3 regions of the Rhizobium sp. BK098 genome follow, and region 2 is predicted to be linked to each of the others. Evidence: riboswitches for the same ligand, from Rfam matches in the RefSeq annotation. Region 2 holds a riboswitch; each other region holds the start of a gene.
What was found. A riboswitch is a leader RNA that binds a small molecule or an ion and turns the genes downstream of it on or off. The one in region 2 is predicted to bind thiamine pyrophosphate.
Positions count from the first base shown of each region.

Region 1: another riboswitch for thiamine pyrophosphate. It lies ahead of thiM (hydroxyethylthiazole kinase); the one in region 2 lies ahead of thiC (phosphomethylpyrimidine synthase ThiC).
Region 3: another riboswitch for thiamine pyrophosphate. It lies ahead of thiB (thiamine ABC transporter substrate binding subunit); the one in region 2 lies ahead of thiC (phosphomethylpyrimidine synthase ThiC).

Region 1 is NZ_JACHYY010000007.1:95,988-102,892, reverse strand. It holds gene FHT73_RS18875 (transcriptional regulator NanR) at 1-417, shown strand, start outside; gene FHT73_RS18870 (hypothetical protein) at 521-733, shown strand; gene FHT73_RS18865 (undecaprenyl-diphosphate phosphatase) at 933-1,805, shown strand; gene thiD (bifunctional hydroxymethylpyrimidine kinase/phosphomethylpyrimidine kinase) at 1,936-2,748, opposite strand; gene thiE (thiamine phosphate synthase) at 2,745-3,383, opposite strand; gene thiM (hydroxyethylthiazole kinase) at 3,380-4,183, opposite strand; TPP riboswitch at 4,234-4,330, opposite strand; gene FHT73_RS18845 (DUF1127 domain-containing protein) at 4,560-4,706, shown strand; gene yghU (glutathione-dependent disulfide-bond oxidoreductase) at 5,280-6,155, shown strand; gene FHT73_RS18835 (hypothetical protein) at 6,368-6,905, shown strand, end outside.
Region 2 is NZ_JACHYY010000004.1:509,595-516,499, reverse strand. It holds gene FHT73_RS14410 (periplasmic heavy metal sensor) at 1-366, opposite strand, end outside; gene FHT73_RS14405 (hypothetical protein) at 363-815, opposite strand; gene FHT73_RS14400 (RNA polymerase sigma factor) at 808-1,380, opposite strand; partial or broken gene FHT73_RS29505 (TetR family transcriptional regulator) at 2,129-2,299, shown strand; gene FHT73_RS14395 (TetR/AcrR family transcriptional regulator) at 2,300-2,785, shown strand; gene FHT73_RS14390 (porin) at 3,001-4,092, opposite strand; TPP riboswitch at 4,702-4,833, shown strand; gene thiC (phosphomethylpyrimidine synthase ThiC) at 4,926-6,752, shown strand; gene thiO (glycine oxidase ThiO) at 6,754-6,905, shown strand, end outside.
Region 3 is NZ_JACHYY010000005.1:191,222-198,126, reverse strand. It holds gene thiP (thiamine/thiamine pyrophosphate ABC transporter permease ThiP) at 1-351, opposite strand, end outside; gene thiB (thiamine ABC transporter substrate binding subunit) at 359-1,351, opposite strand; TPP riboswitch at 1,437-1,553, opposite strand; gene FHT73_RS15390 (MDR family MFS transporter) at 1,624-3,159, opposite strand; gene FHT73_RS15385 (MarR family winged helix-turn-helix transcriptional regulator) at 3,324-3,851, shown strand; gene FHT73_RS15380 (thiamine diphosphokinase) at 3,924-4,577, shown strand; gene FHT73_RS15375 (ABC-F family ATP-binding cassette domain-containing protein) at 4,580-6,409, shown strand; gene FHT73_RS15370 (efflux RND transporter periplasmic adaptor subunit) at 6,724-6,905, shown strand, end outside.

The DNA.
Region 1 (6,905 bases), on a different contig from region 2:
TCGCAATCACCTGATTCCCTTGAACAGCTGAAGAGCGCCCGCATCTTCTTCGAGCGCGGCATGGCACGCGAGGCCGCACAGCGCGCGAGCAAGAAAGATGTTGCCGATCTCAGTGAAATCATCGACCGGCAGCGCGCATCTCTCGGTCATGCCGAGGACTTCATTTCTGCGGACATGCAGTTCCATACGCGCATCGCCCAGATTTCCGGCAATCCAATCTTTGCTGCCGTCAGCGAAGCGATGCTCGCATGGCTGAAAGCCTATCATACCGACATGCTGATCTGGACCGGTAAGGAAAAGTTCACGCTGGTCGAACATGAGGAAATCCTCGCGCGCCTCGCTGAAAACGATGCAGATGGCGCCGAGCAGGCGATGCTCAAGCATCTGGAAAGATCGCGTGCGCTCTATACGAAATGAACCCGTCGGCATTCGCCCGCCACGGTGCCACGGTTCTGTGCCTTTGTCGTAATTCCTCCCCAATCCTTATGGAATCTGTTGGCACTCAAAAGAGGTGTGCGTGATGATTGATTTCTTTCAGCGAAACATGGCGCTATTCCTGGCCGCTCTCATGACGGCGGTGGCCATAACCCTTTATAATTTGAGCTGCCTTCTGCTCAGGCATCACCATACGATGCTGCACAATCTGCATCATGCGGCAGGCGGGTTGGTCCTCCTCGCCGGCTTCTACACCATGATCCGCTACATGCAGGCGTTGCCGGAGGATGACGGCTAGAAATACGCCAAACTCCAAAATTCGAGCCGGCAATTTCAGATAGAGTTCAGCCTGCGCGGCTATATCCTCAGCTTGTCCCGATGAAATATTGGCGACCCCTTCACTAGGTGTTGCCAAGTTCAATTTGGGAACCAGTTTCACAGCTAGTTCGTCGCACCACTCGGTGCTAAGCCCCCTGAACAACTGAGGATATCAAAACGTGGCTGATGTTTGTACGCAAGGCGTGGATACGGGCTTTGTTGCCCTGGGCTATGCCAAGATCGCAATTCTGGGCATCGTGCAGGGATTGACCGAGCTACTGCCGGTCTCGTCCACTGCCCATATGCGCGTGGTGCCCGCCTTGCTGGGCTGGCAGGACCCTGGTTCTGCCTTCTCGGCTACGATGCAGCTTGCAGCACTTGCAGCGATCGTCTCCTATTTCTGGAGCGACGTCCGCTACGTCACCTTTGGATCGCTCGATGCGATCAGGCAAAGGGACTGGAGCTCTCCTTCCATCCGGCTTGCGATCGCCATCGTCATCGCCACCATACCGATCGTGATCGCCGGCCTGCTGCTGTCATCCTCCCTGAACGCTTGCGGCACGTCTTTCCGCAGCCTCTGGGTCATCGGCATCGCCTGCGTGGTCATGGGCTTGCTCTTGGCGGTCGCTGAGCTTTACAGCCGCCATAGGAAGGATATCGGACAGATGACGCTGATGGATGCCCTTTTTGTCGGCATCACGCAGGTCGGTGCTCTTATCCCCGGTGTCTCGCGCTCGGGTTCGACCCTAACCGGCGCACTGTTCCTCGGCTTAAAAAGAGAGGAGGCGGCACGGTTCTCCTTCCTGCTCGGCTTACCGGCCATCGCTCTTGCCGGCTTGAAGGAGCTTTATGAGCTTCACAAGGCGCATATTCCGATGGAAGCCTGGTCGGTGCTGCTCGTTGGCCTGATTGTCGGCAGCATATCGTCCTTCATCACCATCTGGGGGCTGATGCGCTTTCTCGAACGCTTTTCGACCTGGCCTTTCGTCATCTACCGTATCGGTCTCGGCGCCGTCATCCTTTTTGGCGTGTTGACCATGGGCTGGGCCTGAGCCGCCCGTACCATTCGATCGCCAATGAAGAGGCGCCGCCGCCCATCAGGACGGCGCTTTTTGTCTTATGCCCGATCGAGGCCGCGGCCGGCACCAGAAACGGCGACCTGATCCTTGAGTAACAGGCTCGCTACTCCTTATTTGTGGCCCACAGTGCATAGAAATGCTGCACAGGCCCATGGCCGCTTCCGACGGAAAGCTGGCCTGCGGCAGCAACCGCGGCGGCGAGATAGGCCTTGCCGACGGCGATAGCTTCGGGGAGCGGCAGGCCCTTGGCGATCTCTGCCGCGATAGCGCTTGAGAGCGTGCAGCCCGTTCCATGCGTATTCTTGGTCGGCAACCGCTGAGCTTCGAACCAGGCCACATGATCGCCGCTTGCGAGCACATCCGGGCTTTCGTCACCCTCGAGATGACCACCCTTGACGAGGACTGCTGAAGGCCCGAGCGCGGCCAGCGCAAGCGCCTGGCGCGCCATGTCTTGGCGGCTTTTCGCCTCTGCGTCATGCAACAGCGCAGCCGCCTCGGGTAGGTTCGGGGTAACGACGGTCGCGAGCGGCAGCAATCGTGTGGTCAGCACGTCAACGGCATCGGCAGCCAGCAGAGCGGCGCCACCCTTGGCGATCATGACCGGGTCGAGGATGACGGGTACATCGCGATGTCGCGCCAGAATGTCCGCGACGGCACTGGCGATGGCGGCATTGGCGATCATACCGATCTTCACCGCATCCACACGGATGTCGGCAAAGATCGCATTGATCTGATCTGCCACGAAATGGGGGGGCACGGGATGGACGCCGGAGACACCCTGAGTGTTTTGCGCGGTTAAGGCGGTCAGAGCCGCCATTCCATAAACGCCGCGGGCGGAGAAAGCCTTCAGGTCGGCTTGAATGCCAGCACCGCCGGAGGGATCGGAGCCGGCGATAGATAGAACGTTGCGGATCATTGGCGAGCCTCCTTGATGGCTTTCGCGATGATGATTGTCGCCGCTTGCGGGTCCGGTTGTCCGCATATGGCCGAGACGACCGCGAGGCCATCTGCGCCGCACGAAAGGACATCGGCGGTATGAACGGCCTTCAGGCCGCCGATTGCCACTGAAGGAACCGGGCAAAGCCTGACGATGCGGGCAAGCCCGTCAAAGCCGATCGGTTGCTTGTGGTCGGGTTTGGTGGGTGTGGCAAAGACCGGACCGATCCCGGCATAGTCGATGATTCCGGCATCTATGGAGGAGGCGAGAGCCTCCGTTTCCACCGAGAGGCCGAGGATCATGTCCGGGCCGATCAGGCGGCGGGCGTCGGCGGCATTCATATCTTCCTGACCGATGTGAAGGCCATCGGCGCCGATGGCGAGGGCAGCCTCGACATGGTCGTTGACGATCAGCCGGACATTCGTTCCATGCAGGATTTGCTTGAGGGCACGGCCGGTTTCGATCATGGCGGCGGTCGAAGCCTCCTTGTCGCGAAACTGGATCATGGTGGCGCCGCCCGCCACCGCCGCCCGCGTTGTCTCCACCATACCGAGATCACGGCATAGCAGCGGATCGAGGACGAGATAGAGCGAGAGATCGAAGTCTTGCTTCATGCCGCAGATATCCTTGCGTCGCGATCCAGTGTCTTCGGGCTCAAAGCGGCGAGTGCGTCAAGGAAGCGCCAGGAGAAGGAGCCTGGTCCCCCAGCCGCCGCCCCCGCCTGTTCGCCGGCCACGGCAAAGACGGCAAGCGCCGCAACCGTTGCCTCCAGATGTGCATCTGGCGATGCCGCTGCAAAGGCGCCGACGAGGCAGGTAAGGGAGCAGCCGAGTGCGGTTACTTGCGGCATCAATGGCGAACCGCCTGCAATGCGCTTCGCCTTCTGCCCATCCGTCACGAAATCCGTAACGCCGGTGACTGCCACTACGCAGCTGTGCTTTTCCGCGAGTTGAAGGGCGGAATCTTCCGCCTGCTCGACAGCATCGCGGCTATCGACGCCCTGGCCGCGGCTCGTCCCGCCGGCAAGCGCGATGATCTCGGATGCGTTGCCGCGAATGATTGTCGGCTTTAGTTCCAACAAGCGCGTGATGGCATCGCGGCGAAACCCTGTCGCATAATGGGCGACGGGATCGAGGACCCAGGGCTTGCCCGTCTCGTTTGCCGACTGAGCGGCCTTCCGCATGCCCGCAAGCCAGCCGGACGAAAGCGTACCGATATTGATCGTCAGTGCGCCGGAGATAGCGGCAAACTCACCGGCCTCCTCTTCGGCATGTACCATTGCCGGCGATGCGCCGGCGGCAAGCATCACATTGGCCGCAATATTCATGGCGACGAAATTGGTGATGCATTGTACCAGGGGAGGGTTCGCCCGCATGGTGCGAAGTAGATTGCCCGGTGTGATTTGGTCTTGCATATCGCCCCTTTCAGGCGGCGAGACGCGTAGGGACGACGTGCTTCAGCTTCGCGAGGTCCCGAGCGACTTCCTCCGCCAGCATGATCTGGTTCAGGTTCGAAGGGTGCTTCTCAGCCCGCCGGATAGCGGACGCCCCTGTCTCTCATCTCTCTTCTTTTCGCAGACAAAGACGGCGCTGTCACCAGCAAATCATAAATGCGATGCTGACGGTTGGGATCGCCCCCTTTTTTTGGCGATCTATGCAGTAACTGCATGGGTGGAGTGATCCCTTAGCTCTGCAAAAAGCCGTGGGATTCGGCTATATATTTCTCATCGAAGCGACGGGAGCGCCAAGCACGGCTGCTCAGCTTCGAAAGCCCAAGGAAAGGGGATCATCATGAACGTAGCACGCTCTTTCAACAACTGGCGCAAGTATCGTCAGACGGTCGCCGAACTGGGCCGTATGTCCACGCGCGAACTGCACGACCTGGGTATCGATCGCGGTGAGATCCGCAATGTTGCCCGCGCAGCGATCGCTCGCTAACGGCCGAAACGGCTCCTTATAAAAGCTGCATTATGCCGGCGCCTGTTCCCTTGAGCAGGCGCTTTTGCTTTATGGGCATCACCGTTCATTTCCGCGGCGATTGCTGAAGATTGCATCAATCTAGCTCCTTGCTTTTCGCATGACGCATAACTGCCTTGCAAAGAAATGCCTATGAACTGAGCAAAAGACTGGTATGTTCTTTTCATCGAAGCGATGCATCTCCTCCCGCATCCCTTCGCTTGGCAGACGTCCTTATCCTCCTCCCAGGGACGACTGCAGGAATAGCGGAACTCCTCCTCCCATCCGCTGTTCGGTTCTTGTAAAAAGCCTGCCGCTCCTCCTCCCGCGGCAGGCTTTTTCGTCTTGTTGAACTTCCAAGCGATTGAGAATGGCCCGGATCGGTATAGGGATCCTAGCCCGGCGCAGGCGGCATGCGTGCAAAGCAGCCTCGGCGCATTCAAAGAGTTGGGTATCCTCCTCTCGCAAAAATGAAGAGCGGCCCCTATGTGCGATCTATGTAGCGCGCTACATCGAAGATCGCCCAAATTCGATTCCCGAAAAAGGAGGATGCCCATGACCGGCCCTGCCGAATATACCCCGCCGAAAATCTGGACCTGGAACAAGGCCAATGGCGGCCAGTTCGCCAATATCAATCGCCCGATTGCCGGCCCGACTCACGAGAAGGAACTGCCGGTAGGACGCCATCCCCTTCAGCTCTATTCGCTTGGAACGCCCAACGGCGTGAAGGTCACGATTATGCTCGAAGAGCTGCTGGCGCTTGGTCACAGCGGTGCGGAATATGATGCCTGGCTGATCAAGATCGGTGAGGGTGATCAATTCGGCAGCGGTTTCGTTGACATCAATCCGAATTCGAAGATCCCGGCTTTGCTCGACCGAAGTGGCCCGAAGCCGGTTCGCGTTTTCGAATCGGCCTCGATTTTGATGTATCTCGCCGAAAAATTCGGCGCCTTCCTGCCGACCGAGCAGCCGGCTCGGGCCGAATGCATCTCCTGGCTGTTCTGGCAGATGGGCAGCGCGCCCTATCTCGGCGGCGGTTTCGGTCATTTCTACGCCTACGCGCCGACGAAGATCGAATATGCGATCGATCGCTTTGCCATGGAGGTGAAGCGCCAGCTCGACGTGCTGGATCGCCGTCTGGCTGAAAGCGAATATATCGCCGGCAGCGACTATACGATCGCCGATATCGCCATCTGGCCGTGGTACGGCGGTTTGGCCAAGGGGTGGCAGTACGGTGCGGCCGAGTTCCTGCAGGTGCAGGACTACAAGAACGTGCAGCGCTGGGCCGAGCAAATCTACTCGCGTCCTGCCGTCAAGCGCGGCCGCATGGTCAACCGCATGTCGGGCGATCCATCCGAGCAGCTGCGTGAGCGCCACGATGCCAGCGACTTCGAGACGAAGACGCAGGATAAGCTGGAAGCTGCCGGCTGATCCGACCATTCGCTTTGCAGAAATGAGCTCGCGGCCCTCCGGATCGCGAGCTCTTTTATTGCGCTTACTGCGGGTGCTGTCGGTCCCGGCAAGTCAGCCTCGCTCCATCTTGTGAAGCGTAATGTTCGGCTGCCGAGGCTCCCCCGCCCGGCGTAGACCGCGGCGCGATTCTGCAAAGCGTGTCGACATTGGCGAAAGAGGAATGCTTCTCCATGCAGCAAGTTGCTGACGACCGTACCCTGGATAAAAATGCGACTACGGGTGCGTTGTCGAAGCAACAGAGCGAGGCGAGGGATGCGCTGCTGAAACACCTGGTGTCGGGTGGCGATGAACGGCTGGATTGCGATCCGCTCACCGGGCTCAACATGTATGGCTATGGTCCGGCACCACGGCCCGAAGATCTCGCTTTCGGCTCGTCGACGGCATCGACCATATCCGCCGCCGCCTTTGCCACGGTCGAATCCTTTTACGCGGATCTGAGGCGGGAGATGGAAACAAGCTCGCCGACGGCTGTCTATGACCGCGAAATCGGGCGTGTGCGTGACGATCTGCTGCGCTTGCTTGGCCTCGGTCAATCGTCGCAGCCGCGGATCGATGCGATCCTGGCCACGTCAGGCACGGACATCCACCTTTTTTCGGCCGCGCTGCTGGCGGGTGAGGACGAGCCTGCCCTGATGACCATCACGCTGATGGGGAACGAGACGGGCAGCGGCGTCATGATGGCGTCGGCCGGGCGGCATTTCATGAGCC
Region 2 (6,905 bases):
CGCAAAATCGACGGCACGTTGTTCGACCTTCGCCCTCAGGGCCATATCGGCATCGCGTGCCCTTGCCAGCGCCGCCGAAAGCGCCGCCGTATCGAGCGTGGGTTGACCGAGGATGGAGGCTGCATCGATCTTTGCCTGCTGCGCCTCGAGAATGGTCTGGCGCTCGCCCTTGCGTGCCTCGTTGAGGGCGGCGCGCAAAGCTTTCTTCTGGGTCGATGGCAATTGCTCGCCGGCTAGCGGCATCATTCCGGCCCGCGCCTGCGTCTTACGTATCCAGGTCAGCCCACCACCGGCCAATGCTCCGACCAGGAACGTATTCAGCACCAAAAGAAAAATGACCACTATTCGAAAGCTGCGTTCCGTCATTGGCTGTCCTGCTGTGCTGTACCCGCGTCCGGTCCGATATCGCCGAACATGGTCGCAGTTCCATCTGAGACGATCGAGGTATCGGATGTCAGGCTCGGAACCAAGACGGCGATTGCAATGCTGCCGGCAAGCGCGCCGGCGATGCCGACCCCCACAAGGCCGATCCCGGCCGAACCGAAGCGGAACCAGTTTCGTATCGTCAGGCGCCGCACGAGCTTTGCGAGGATTCGCTCTTCCAGGCCGGTGTGACGGGGTCTTACGACGTAGGTGTCGAGCAGCGCATCCAGATCGGCGGCGCGCGCAAGTGTTTGCACGGCGGCGGTACCCTTGGCAAAATCCCGCGCGGCTGCGCGCTCGGCCTGCGGCCATCGGCCGATATCACTGCCATAGGCCGCAGTCAGTGCTTCAAACCGCTCGGCATTCATCGGACCCGCGATATTTTCAACCATCGCCCTCATCCTTCAACAAAAGCCCCTGCAAGGAGCGCCTTCCACGCGCAAGCAGGCTTTCCAGTGCATCGACACTGACATCCATGACCTCAGCCGCCTCGACATTCGACAGCGCCTGATAATAAACCAGAATGATCGCCTCGCGCTGCCGGGACGCAATCATCTGCAAGGCCCGTTCGACGCGTCTCGACGGATCATCCTCGCTCATCAAGTCCGCATCCGGCGCCGGCCCTTCATATTCGATGTCAGGCGGATGTTCGGCAAGAACGTCCTTGCGGCGGCGCAGGCGATCATAGCAAAGGTTGATCGCCACACGATGCACCCAGGTGCTGAAGCGCGCGTTGCGCTGGCGCCAGCCGCCGGCATTTCGCCAGATGCGCAAAAATGTCTCCTGCGCCACATCTTCGGCCTCGGCCGCATCGCCAAGCATGCGGGTCGCGACGGCGACGATGCGCGGCAATTGCCGCGCGACCATCATGCGCATCGCCGAAACATCGCCTGCAGCGATTCGGCCAAGTAGATCCTCATCCTGGTCGCCACTCTTGGGCGCGCGATCCCACTTCATCGACAATCGCCACCGCTCCAGTTCACTGCGATAGTTGCATGGCACCTCGGCCTTATAGTCGGCAAACAGTGCCACTTGGATCGCAGCATCTCGGTCAGCGTATCATCCTTCGACATCAAACGCGGGTTCACGAGAATTGAACGCGGCGCTTATGCAAATCCGTCGCTCTTATGCCAGGAATTTTCGAATTCTCTTTCCACGCTGAAAGACGATTTGCGCTCGAACTATTGTCAGCTTGCAAAAAGACAGACGAAAGCTCAAGCTAGGTCAGAGCTGCAGCAGATCGCTTGTCGACCGGTTCCGCCAGTTCGACCAAAGCCATGGCGGTCAGACCCGCCGCATGACGGCGGGATCAAGACTTCGATGATCGATATGAGCTGACGGATCTGCGAACGCCGCAGGCTAAATGCATCATAGGTTTCAACTTGAACGCTGCATCGCTTCCGGAACAAGCGGACCGGGGATCGCCCGGCCAATATATTTCGCCATCATGGCTATATCAGCATTTGCACTTTCCGATTTTCACTTCACAACATGGGGAAATTGCTCACGGAAACTTGCGCGTGGCTTATAGCGCTTGACAGGATATATTCTGTTACGATTTGCTTGCTCAATTTTTGAGGATAGATAAATACCTCCACTCCGTTGAGCATCGCTGGTATATGGGCTCCAGCACTGAACGGTATGATGGAAGAAGAATATCAATAAGAGGGGCGCAGCTTGAACATCGGTTTCTGTGGAGAGGTGAATGAGGCGAACTAAGGAGGAGGCGGCAGAAACGAGGAACGAGATTTTGCAATCCGCAAAAGCTCTGTTTCTCGACAAGGGCTACGAGAATGTCAGCCTGGAAGAGATAGCCGTAGCCGCCGGTGTCACGCGGGGGGCAGTGCATTGGCATTTCAAGAACAAGCAAGGGCTGATGTTTGCGATCCGCGACGAGGCCCAGCAGCCGTTCAAGGATCTGGCGGAGCGGATGTCGAAGGAACTGCCGCCCAACCCGCTCGATCTCATCGCCGATACCATAGCCGCGATATTTGACGATATCCACAGCGACCCGCGCAAGCGTAGCATGCTGAAAGTTATGATGCATCTCGACATGGCGTTTTGCGACGGCACCACGAGCCGTGCGAGTTCGTTTCGGCACGACATGCACGAAAATTTCGAACGCATATTCACCCTTATGGATGAAAAGACAAAACTTCCGCCTCCCTGGACGCCGGATACTGCCTCTTCCGCATTGACAGCGGTCATCGGCGGCCTGATCACCGAATGGACCCTCGACCGAGGCAGCTTCGAACTGGTCCCGTGTGGACAGATGTTCATAAAGATGGTGCTTAAAACCTGGTTCCCGCTTGCACAGACGCAGGAACTGGCGATTGCCGCGATGATACCGGAAAAAGCCTAGAACGGTGGTCTCTTCGGAATTGAAGAGAACCAACGACGGCAGTTTGAAGCTTCTGCCGGGAGCTGAACCGATTTCCCAAAGCTGGAAATAAAAAAGGATCCGGAGGGAAAGCCAGATCCTTTGCTTTGATCGGAGGTCAACCGATCGATGAAAGAAGCCTGACGGATTGGAACGTCAGGCTTCTCTTACCCGGCATTGAGCCGGGTAATTCAATATTAGAAGCTACGCTCGAAGCGCAGGATACCAGCCCACTGATCCTGGTTCACAGAATCGAAGTTGGTGTAGGAGACTTCCGGCTCGATGAGCAGGTTCTTGACCGGGTTCCACTTGACGTTGGTGGTTGCGGCAAAAATCTTCGAGTCGGTGTAGGCGAGCTGCAGGTTCCACTTCAGCTTTTCGTTGATCGGAACGCCAACGCCGCCCCAAACAGCCCAGTCACCCCAGCCGCACTTCGATGCATCGTTAACCGGGCAAGCCGAACGATCGAGGTTGGTGCCGGCATACTTGTTCAGCTTGTCGCCGTCGGTGTTCCAGCCGCCCATCAAGAAGGCCGAGAAGGTACCGAAGTCAGCATCGACACGAGCCTTGATGGCGCCTTCTTCGACGATCGAGTCGTAACCGCCAACGACCTTGAAGCCCCATGCGCCGGACTTGAAGCCAGCACCGGCAACGACGTCAGGAGCGTAGTGGTTGCCCTTGTCGTCAGACCACCAGCTGGAGCCATAGGAAGCGCCAGAACCGCTGGAGTTCGAGTCTTCAACCGAGATCACAGCCGTGAAGCCGTTGCCGGCGTCGTAGTTGTAGGTCAACTGGTTGAGTTCGTACGGACCGTCATAGATCACGTCGTCGTTGATGACGTCGCCGGCATAACCGATGTAGGAGTTGTACTGGGAGTCAGCCTTACCAACGAGGAAACCGCCGAGGCTGATGTTTGCGAACAGCAGCTTCGTGGAGGTGGAGTTGCCGTCATTCCAGTCCCAACGGATGACCGTGTTGGTCTTCAGCGGGCCGTATTCGGTGTCGGTTGCCGTGTCGACGCTCAGCTCCGCACGGGTGTGCCACAGCGTACCGTTATGGCTGTTCGGGTTGTAGGCATCGTACCACTCGCCTTCGGTACGGACGCGGCCGCCGATCTTGAGGCAGGTTTCGGTGCCTGGAATGAAGAAGTAGCCAGCGCCGTATGCGTCGCAGATGCGAACGTATTCCAGCGGCTCGGGCTCAGCAGCGACGATCGCGTCAGCCGCATGGGCGCCAGAAACTGCTGCCAGCGCAGCAGCGGAGCCGAGAAGAAGGCTCTTGATGTTCATTTTAAACTCCTGGTTGCAATATGCATTCCAATTTACCGCGAGTACAAAGCTGGAACACCACCCTGAGGATTACGTCGGTTTAAACGCAACCGGGCAGTCCGGCAGATACGCACCTGATGTCGGCTTGAGTCCCCTCTAACCTCCATAATTCACCCCGCGGCAAAGGTTTTGAAATGCCTCTACCGATCCGGCCGATTGCTCGTCCGTAAGACAGTTATGTCCTATATTTGGTTTACAAACAGCCCGTATGTTTGTCAATTCTGTGAAACCCGCCCCGGCATTAGACTTGATTGCTGTTGCTTAAATGCAACTGGCGGCGGGCTGAGCCTTTTACTGCCGGAATAGTCGGCCGTCGCCAAGGTTCAAGAATTCGCACCAAATCGAGACAGCCTTCCCCAATCAGGCTCGAGATCCGGAATTTTCATCGGTACCATTTATGCGGGAACGGGCTTAGATCAAGAGCAGCGTCATCGAAGATGATGATCGCGCCTATAGGAGGCTCGCCCCTATAGAATCCAAGCCGCCCCCGCGCCACACTGGTCAATCGATTGAGAAAACGCGACCGTCGTTGCGGGGTTGACAGAGAACAAGGGTAAGGCATAGCCTTTCCGTATTCACCAGGGGGGTCCCGGCAAGGGGCTGAGATACTGCTGGACAATGAGGCTTTGCCTCCTGTTGCGCAGTGACCCGTTGAACCTGATCCAGTTCATACTGGCGTAGGGACGGTGCAAGCGCTCGAAGGCTTCGGATTCCCGCCTGGATTCCATGCCGGCGTCTTTTCATCATTCCGGCTGATTGACTGGGTCTCCAACTGCAACTTGGAGCCTCAAACCATGAATATTGCCGCAAAGAACCTCACTCCGACCGTCACCACCGGCCCGCTGCCGGCATCCGCGAAAATCTATGTTCCCGGAGAGATCCACCCGGACATCCGCGTGCCGATGCGCGAAATCAGCGTCCATCCGACCTCGGGCGAGCCGCCTGTCATTGTTTATGATTCTTCCGGCCCCTACACAATCGAGGGCGCCGATATCCGCATCGAGGAGGGTCTATCTCAGCTACGCCGCGACTGGGTTCTCGCTCGCGGCGATGTCGAGACTTATGAAGGCCGGCATGTGCGCCCTGAAGACAATGGTTTCGTCACCGGCGAGCGGCTGACACCGGAATTTCCGGCCAAGCGCCAGCCCCTGCGGGCGAAAGACGGCAAGGCGGTCACCCAACTCGCCTATGCGCGCGCCGGCATCATCACGCCGGAAATGGAATTCATCGCCATTCGCGAAAATCTCGGCCGCAAGGCCAAGGCAGAAGCCCTGATTCGCGATGGCGAAAGCTTCGGCGCCCATATTCCGGATCATGTCACCCCGGAATTCGTCCGCCAGGAAGTTGCGAGCGGCCGGGCGATCATTCCGGCCAACATCAATCACTCCGAAAGCGAGCCGATGATCATCGGCCGGAACTTCCTGGTGAAGATCAACGCCAATATCGGCAATTCCGCAGTCACCTCCTCAATGGCGGAGGAGGTCGAGAAGATGGTCTGGGCTGCCCGCTGGGGTGCCGATACCGTCATGGACCTTTCGACCGGCCGCAACATCCACAACATCCGCGAATGGATCATCCGCAATTCGCCGCTGCCGATCGGCACCGTACCGCTCTATCAGGCACTGGAAAAGGTCGGCGGCATTGCCGAGGAACTGACCTGGGAAATCTATCGCGACACGCTGATCGAGCAGGCGGAACAGGGCGTCGACTATTTCACCATCCATGCCGGTGTGCGGCTGCATTACATCCCGCTCACCGTCAATCGCGTCACCGGCATCGTCTCGCGCGGCGGTTCGATCATGGCCAAGTGGTGTCTGCATCACCATCGCGAGAGCTTCCTTTACGAGCATTTCGAGGAAATCTGCGATATCTGCCGTGCCTATGACGTCTCCTTCTCGCTCGGCGACGGCCTGCGCCCCGGCTCGATAGCTGATGCCAACGACGCCGCACAATTCGCCGAACTGGAAACACTCGGCGAGCTGACGAAGATCGCCTGGGCCAAGGATTGCCAGGTGATGATCGAAGGCCCCGGCCATGTGCCGATGCACAAGATCAAGGAAAACATGGACAAGCAGCTTTCCGTCTGCGGCGAGGCGCCCTTTTACACGCTCGGGCCGCTAACGACGGATATCGCGCCCGGCTATGACCACATCACATCGGGCATCGGCGCTGCCATGATCGGCTGGTTCGGGACGGCGATGCTCTGCTACGTCACGCCGAAGGAGCACCTTGGTCTGCCCGATCGCAACGACGTCAAGACAGGCGTCATCACCTACAAGATCGCAGCGCATGCGGCGGATCTCGCCAAAGGTCATCCGGCCGCGCAGGTTCGTGACGATGCTCTGTCGCGCGCCCGGTTCGAATTCCGTTGGGAGGATCAGTTCAACCTTTCGCTCGATCCGGACACGGCTCGCAGCTTCCACGACGAAACCCTGCCGAAAGAAGCTCATAAGGTGGCCCATTTCTGCTCGATGTGCGGTCCGAAATTCTGCTCGATGCGGATTTCGCACGACATCCGCGCCGAAGCGCAGAAGGAAGGGCTGGAAGCCATGGCGGCCAAGTATCGAGAGGGCGGAGACCTCTATATGCCGGTCGAAACCCCTGCACAGCCGGCTGAATGACATGCGTATTCTCGTTAAAGGGGCCGGCGTTGCCGGCCTCACGGTCGCCCACGAGCTAGTCCGGCGCGGAGCGGAGGTCACGATCTCAGATCCAAGCCGGAATTTTCATCATGCCGCCTCCTGGCTTGCCGGCGGCATGCTGGCGCCATGGTG
Region 3 (6,905 bases), on a different contig from region 2:
CCTGCCCCATATGCCGAGCAGGCCTAGTGCGCCGATCAGCACCGGCAGGCCCATCGGCACGGCCATCAGTCGGATCAGCCACAGCCGGCCGGGAAAGCGCGGCTGGCGCGCCAATGCGCGGGCGACCGGAATGGCGAGCACAATGGAGAGCAGTGTCGAAAGCACCGCCTGCAGCAGTGTGAAGCGTAGGATGCGCAGTAGATATGGGTCTGTGAGCGAGGTGTCGCTGCCGGATTCGATGCCGGCGGAGATAAGAACAAGAACGGCGATCCCGACGAAGAGCGCAATGCTGCCGAGGCTGAACGCCCCGCCGGAAATAGCGCGTCTTCGCTCGGGTGCCGTGAGTATGATCAAGGCATCAGTTGCCGCTGGTGGCGGTCAGCCATTCGTCGATCCAGGCTTTACGGTTCTTGTCGACGTCCGCAGGGCTCATCAGGAAGGTCTTCGACGGCACGACGAGCTTGCTGAAGGCATCCGGCAGCGGCTCGGAAGTGGCGGAAACCGGCATCATCCAGTTGCTTGTCGGAATGATGTCTTGGAAGCCGGTGGAGATCATGAATTTCAGGAAATCGCGGGCAAGTTCCTTGTTCGGCGAGGACTTGATGAGGCCAGCGACCTCGATCTGAATGTAATGCCCTTCCGAGAAGGCGGCGGCCTGATAGCGATCGGTCTTGTCTTCGATCATGTGATAGGCCGGTGACGTCGTGTAGGAGAGCACCATCGGCGCTTCGCCCTTGGTGAACAGGTCGTAGGCTTCCGACCAGCCGGGAGTGACCGTCAGGATGCGGCCTTTGAGCTTCGCCCAGGCATCGGCGGATTTGTCGCCATAGATCGACTTGACCCAGAGCAGCAGGCCGAGACCCGGCGTCGAGGTGCGCGGATCCTCGATGACGATCTTCTGATTGGGATCGCCTTCGACGAGATCCTTCATGCTCTTGGGCGGGTTCTTGACGGTCTGGCTATCATAGATCACGGCGAAATGGCCGTAGTCGTAGGGCACGAAGACGTCGTCCTTGAAACCGCCGGGAACCTTGAGGGCCGAGGTGTCGACGCCGCTTGCGTCGAAGAGGCCTGTATCCTTCGCTTCGTCGATGAGATTAGTGTCGAGGCCGAGAACGACATCGGCCTTAGTGCCGGTCCCTTCCAGCTTTAGGCGGGAGAGGAGCGCGACGCCATCGGTGACGGCGACGTAGTTGACCGTGCAGCCGCAGGTCTTTTCGAAGGCGGCCTTGACCTTGGCGCCAGGACCCCAGTCGGCCGTGAAGCTTTCATAGGTGTAGATGGTCAGGGTCTTGTCGGCTGCTTCAGCCGTCTGAGCAGCAAAAAACGTTGCGCCGGCGGCAAGGGCCAGGCCGGTGAAGAATGACAATAGCGATCGGTTTTGCACGACAGCGCCTCCACTTTGGTTTCGTCTTGAAGGGGAAAGGGCGCTATGATTTCGTCACGCGTCTAATCCCTCCGCCGGTGTTAGCCGGATCAGGTTCCGCGGGTTGGCCGGTGAAAGCCTCTCAGCCAAATGTCCTGAAGGACATAAGGCACCCCGTTAGAGCGTCGGCAGATTTAGCCTTGTGACGGAGGGATGACAAGGGAAATGATTCCCTTGCCGATTGCAGCAGGAAGGATTTACTCGGCAGCCTCCGCGACCGCCGGGCTTTCGAATTTCTTCGCGGCACCCGGGAGCTGCACATTCTTCAGCGTCAGCGAGGTCAGGAGACCAAACATGCAAATGCCGGCTGCCGTCATGAACAACGGGCTGAAGGCGCTCGCATAGGCGTTGGCGACGGCCTCGCGGGTAATCTCGGGCAAGGCGGCCATCATCTTCGGTGTCAGCTCCTCGATGTTCGGTACGCCGGATATGGAGACACCGACATTGCCGAGTTTGGCGGCGATGATGGCGCCGTAAATGGAGATGGCGATGGAGGCGCCGCCCATGCGCGACAACGTGACGGCACCGGTCGCGGCGCCGACGTCACGGGCGGCCGCTGCATTCTGTACGCCGATAACGGGCACCTGCTGGGCAAGGCCGATGCCGATGCCGTGCAGCAGCATCAGGCCGCCAATGAGGACGATGGGCGTGCCGGCATGGACGAAGGCGAGCGAGGCGAATGCGATGGTGCTGCAGCTGGCGCTGGCGACGGCAAACGGCTTGTAACGGCCTTTGGCCGCGATCAGCCGGCCGGCGGAGAGCGAGCCGCAGACGATGCCGCCGGTCAGGAGAATGAACAGCAGCCCGGCCATGGAGGGAGAAAGGCCTGTCGTCGTCTGCAGGAAGAGCGCGAAGTAATTGACCATGCCGATGGCGACGGCGCCGCTGGTGATCGAGAGGATCAGCAGAAGGCCGAATGTCGGATTGCGGAACAGCGTCATTGGCACAATCGGCTCGGGCGCGCGGCGCTCTATGAAGACCCAGGCGATGGCGCAGATCACTCCGAAGGCAATAATACCAAGGCATTGCGGCGATAGCAGCGACCCGAAGAGTTCGCTTCCGTCGGCAGCAAGCACAATGCTTGTCGTCGTCAGGGCAAGGACGATGGCGCCGGCATAATCGATCTTCGGACGGCGGGCAGGCTTGCGGTAGGGCAGCATGAAGGCCAGGCCGGCAAGCACGATGAAGCCGATCGGCACGTTGACGAGGAAGATCGAACGCCAGCCGAAAAGATCGCTCATCGTGCCGCCGAGAACGGGGCCGATGGCGCCCGACGCCATCAGCACGAGGCTCGAATAGCTCTGGTAGCGCGCACGCTCGCGCGGCTCGAAAAGATCGGCGTTGACGGCGAAGATCGAGACCATGATGCCGCCCCCGCCGAAGCCTTGAAGGACGCGGGCGGCGATCAGTGTATCCATCGAGACGGCTAGACCGCAGACGGCAGAGCCGACCGTGAAGATCGCGATCGCCGTCATCATCACATATTTGCGGCCGAAGAGATCACCGAGCTTGCCGTAGACGGGCATGACGGCGGAAAGTGAGAGAAGATAGGCCGATCCGATCCAGCCGAAGCGATCCAGATGCCCGAACTCGCCGACGATCGTGGGCAGTGCCGTCGAGACGATCTGGTTGTCGAGCGTTGCCATGAACATGGCAGTCATCAGAAAGAGGAAAAGAATAAGCCGCCGTTTGTGATCCGCCACGAGCGGTGTGAAGCTTGTCTGCATGTCCATGGAGCAAGAACCCGAACTGGGCCGGAACGCTGCGCTATCGAGCGAATGCGCGGGACGCCCGGTCTTCATGGGTGAATATATGTGCTATTAGCATATAATTGTCAATGGCAGGTGAATGCCATTTGCATGTTTTGTTTCGTCCCGACCTCTGCTATGCTTTAGGGATGACATCTGCGCCGAATACAAAAGATATCGAAGTTCCGACGCTGGCCGAAGACGAGAAGTTTCTGCGCATCGGTCAGGCGATGATGCGCATGCGCTTGCTGACCGGCCGTCGCATGATCGGCAGGCTCGCCATTCAACATGTGGCCCCGGGGCTTGAGCTTTCGCATCTCGATGTGCTCGATGTCGTGCGGCGGGCGGAAGATACGGGCGAAGTGACCGTCGGCACGATTGCCGAGCTCTTGCGCATCGATCCATCGCGCGCGAGCCGCATCACTGCCGACATGGTGGCGCGTGGTGTGTTGCGCCGTAAGGCATCGCAGGCGGACGCGCGGCGTATCGTCGTGGTGCTGACCGCACTCGGGCAGCGTTTGCTGTCGGAAATCCAGGTGCAGAAATACGCCGTTATCGGAAGCATCTTTGCCGATTGGTCGCCCGAAGACATCGAAAGCTTTTCGTTTCTCTTCGATCGTTATGTCAGCGGCTATGAACGTGTCGTCCAGGCCGCCATGAAGGAAACGACCGAATGATCGGCTTCGCCGCACCGTTCCGGTGACGGCGCTCTTCCCTAGAGATAGGACTTTGCGCTATGGGCTTGCCTCATGAGCCAGTCCACCACCTTCACCATCCTGCTCGGCGGCGAGCTTCGCCTGACGGAGCGATTGCGCGCTGCGGTTTCCGGCAGCCGCTTCATAGCGGCTGACGGCGGCATGCGCCATGCCCTCGCGATCGGGGTGGAACCGGAGCTGTGGGTTGGCGATTTTGATTCCACGCCTGCCGATCTGCAGGGAGCCTTTCCGAATGTGCCCAGGCAGCCCTATCCGGCGGCGAAGGCTGCGACCGACGGCGAGATCGCCGTCTCGGAAGCGATCGATCGCGGCGCCACGAGACTGATCCTGGCGGGCGCCATGGGCGGCGAGCGCTCCGATCATGCGATCCAGCACCTGTTTTATGGTATCCAGCTCGCCGAAAAAGGCTTCGACGTGCTGTTGACGTCGGGTGACGAGGAGGCGGTGCCGCTTCCGTCAGGCGATCTCACGCTGGCACTGCCGGCTGGCTCGCTGTTCTCCGTTCTTGGTTTCAGCGATCTGACGGGTCTTTTCATCGACAACGCCCGTTACCCCTTGCGCGATTTTCATTTGCCCTTCGGCGCATCGCGCACCATTTCCAACGTGGCGGAAGGCGATGTGCGCTTTTCGCTCGGCAGCGGCAGGGCCATTGTTCTTGCCCGCCCTTATGACCTTTCCGGAGTCTGATCTTGGCCCCTCCCATTCTGAAACTCGACGACATCTTTCTGAGCTTCGGCGGTGCGCCGTTGCTCGCCGGTGCCGGCCTGCAGGTGGAGCCGGGCGACAAGATCTGCCTTGTCGGACGCAATGGTTCCGGCAAGTCGACGCTGTTGAAGATCGCCGCCGGTCTCGTCGAAGCGCAATCGGGCGAAGTCTTCCGTCATCCGTCGTCGACCGTGCGCTATCTTGAGCAGGCACCTGATTTTGCCGGTTACAAGACGGTGGCGGCCTATGCCGAGGCCGGTCTTGGGCCTGGCGATGATCCCTATCGCGTCACCTATCTGCTCTCTCATCTCGGCCTGACCGGCGAAGAGGATCCGAAGAACCTTTCCGGCGGTGAAGCGCGCCGCGCGGCACTGGCGCGCGTTCTGGCGCCCGAACCGGATATCCTGCTGCTCGACGAGCCGACGAACCATTTGGACTTGCCGACCATCGAATGGCTGGAAGGCGAGCTGCAGAAGAGCCGCAGCGCGCTCGTTCTGATCTCGCACGACCGGCGTTTCCTGGAGAAGGTTTCGACCGCGACCGTCTGGCTCGATCGCGGCACTTCGCGTCGTCTGGACAGGGGCTTTGGCCATTTCGAAGCCTGGCGCGACCAGGTGCTGGAAGCCGAAGAGCTGGAGCAGCACAAGCTCGGCAAGCAGATCGAGCGCGAAGAGCACTGGCTGCGCTACGGCGTGACGGCGCGGCGCAAGCGCAACATGCGCCGCCTTGGCGAATTGCAGGATATGCGCTCGCGCTATCGCGGTCACAAAGGCGCTTTGGGCACGGTACAGGCGGCTGCTTCCGATGCGCAGGAAAGCGGCAAGCTGGTGATCGAGGCGGACAAGATCACCAAGTCCTATAATGAGCGGGTCATCGTCGCGCCGTTCTCGATCCGCGTACATCGCGGCGATTGCATCGGCCTCGTCGGCCCGAACGGCGCCGGCAAGACGACGCTTCTGAAGATGCTGACCGGGCAGCTGGAGCCGGATAGCGGCACTGTAAAGCTCGGCACCAATCTGGAAATCGCCACCCTCGACCAGAAGCGCGAGGAGCTGAACCCGGAAGATACGCTCGCCAACTATCTGACCGACGGTCGCGGCGAGAACCTGCTCGTCAATGGTGAGCAGCGGCATGTGACCGGCTATATGAAGGAATTCCTGTTCCAGCCGGAGCAGGCGCGCACGCCGATTAGGAACCTCTCCGGCGGCGAACGCGCGCGGCTGATGCTGGCCCGTATCCTGTCGCGGCCGACCAATCTTTTGATCCTCGACGAACCGACGAACGATCTCGACATCGAGACGCTCGACCTGCTGCAGGAAATCGTCTCCGGCTTTGCCGGTACGGTCATCCTCGTCAGCCACGATCGCGATTTCCTCGACCGTACCGTGACCTCGACGATCGCGCCCGCCGATCCGGAAGAGCCCGACGGGCGCTGGATCGAATATGCCGGCGGCTATTCCGACATGCTCGCTCAGCGCAAGGGGGCAATCGAGGAGCGCAAGCGGGCGGAAAAAGCAGCCGAAAAGCCGAAATTGGCCGAAGCTTCAGCGCCGGCCGGCGAGAGCTCGAAGGGAAAGGGCAAGCTTTCCTACAAGCAGAAATTTGCGCTCGAAAACCTGCCGAAGGAAATGGCGAAGGCGGAAGCCGAGATTGCCGCGCGCGAAAAGAAAATGGCCGATCCGAACCTCTTTTCCAAGGATCCCGCAACCTTCAACCGCCTTGCGGCGGAAATGGAAAAGCTGCGCGAAAGCCTGATCAAGATGGAAGAGGAATGGCTGGAGCTCGAAATGCTGCGCGAGGAGCTGGAGGGCTGATGTTTCTATCGGCTCATCCTATGCGCGTCTTTACTATCCAGTAAAAACAATCGGTTGCGCTCGATCGCTGGCGGTTCATTCCCTGTTGTCGAATCCGATAAACCGTTTATACATAAACGCATGTTGCCGGACCACGCTCCGGTTGATACCCCCGGGCCGGCGCGGCCCGTGGCGCATGTTGGGGAAGTCCGAAGCGACCTGGTTTCACCGCGCCTGATGGCGACAGGTTCTTCGCGGAAAGTTGCAGACAAATTTCGTGAGCGTACCGCAATGACGGCGCCTGCTGCCGCGTGCGGTTTTTCAAGGGGTGCTTCATGCCGATGCTGCCGCGTGCCGTCTTGTTGAGCTGTGTTATTGCCGTTTTATCGAGTGCCCAGGCGCTTGCGCAGGGTGCGCCGCCGGCACCGCCCGTTACGGTCGCCAAACCTGTCGTTCGCGATGTCGTCGATAGCGACGAGTTCATCGGGCGCTTCCAGGCGGTCGATGAGGTTTCCGT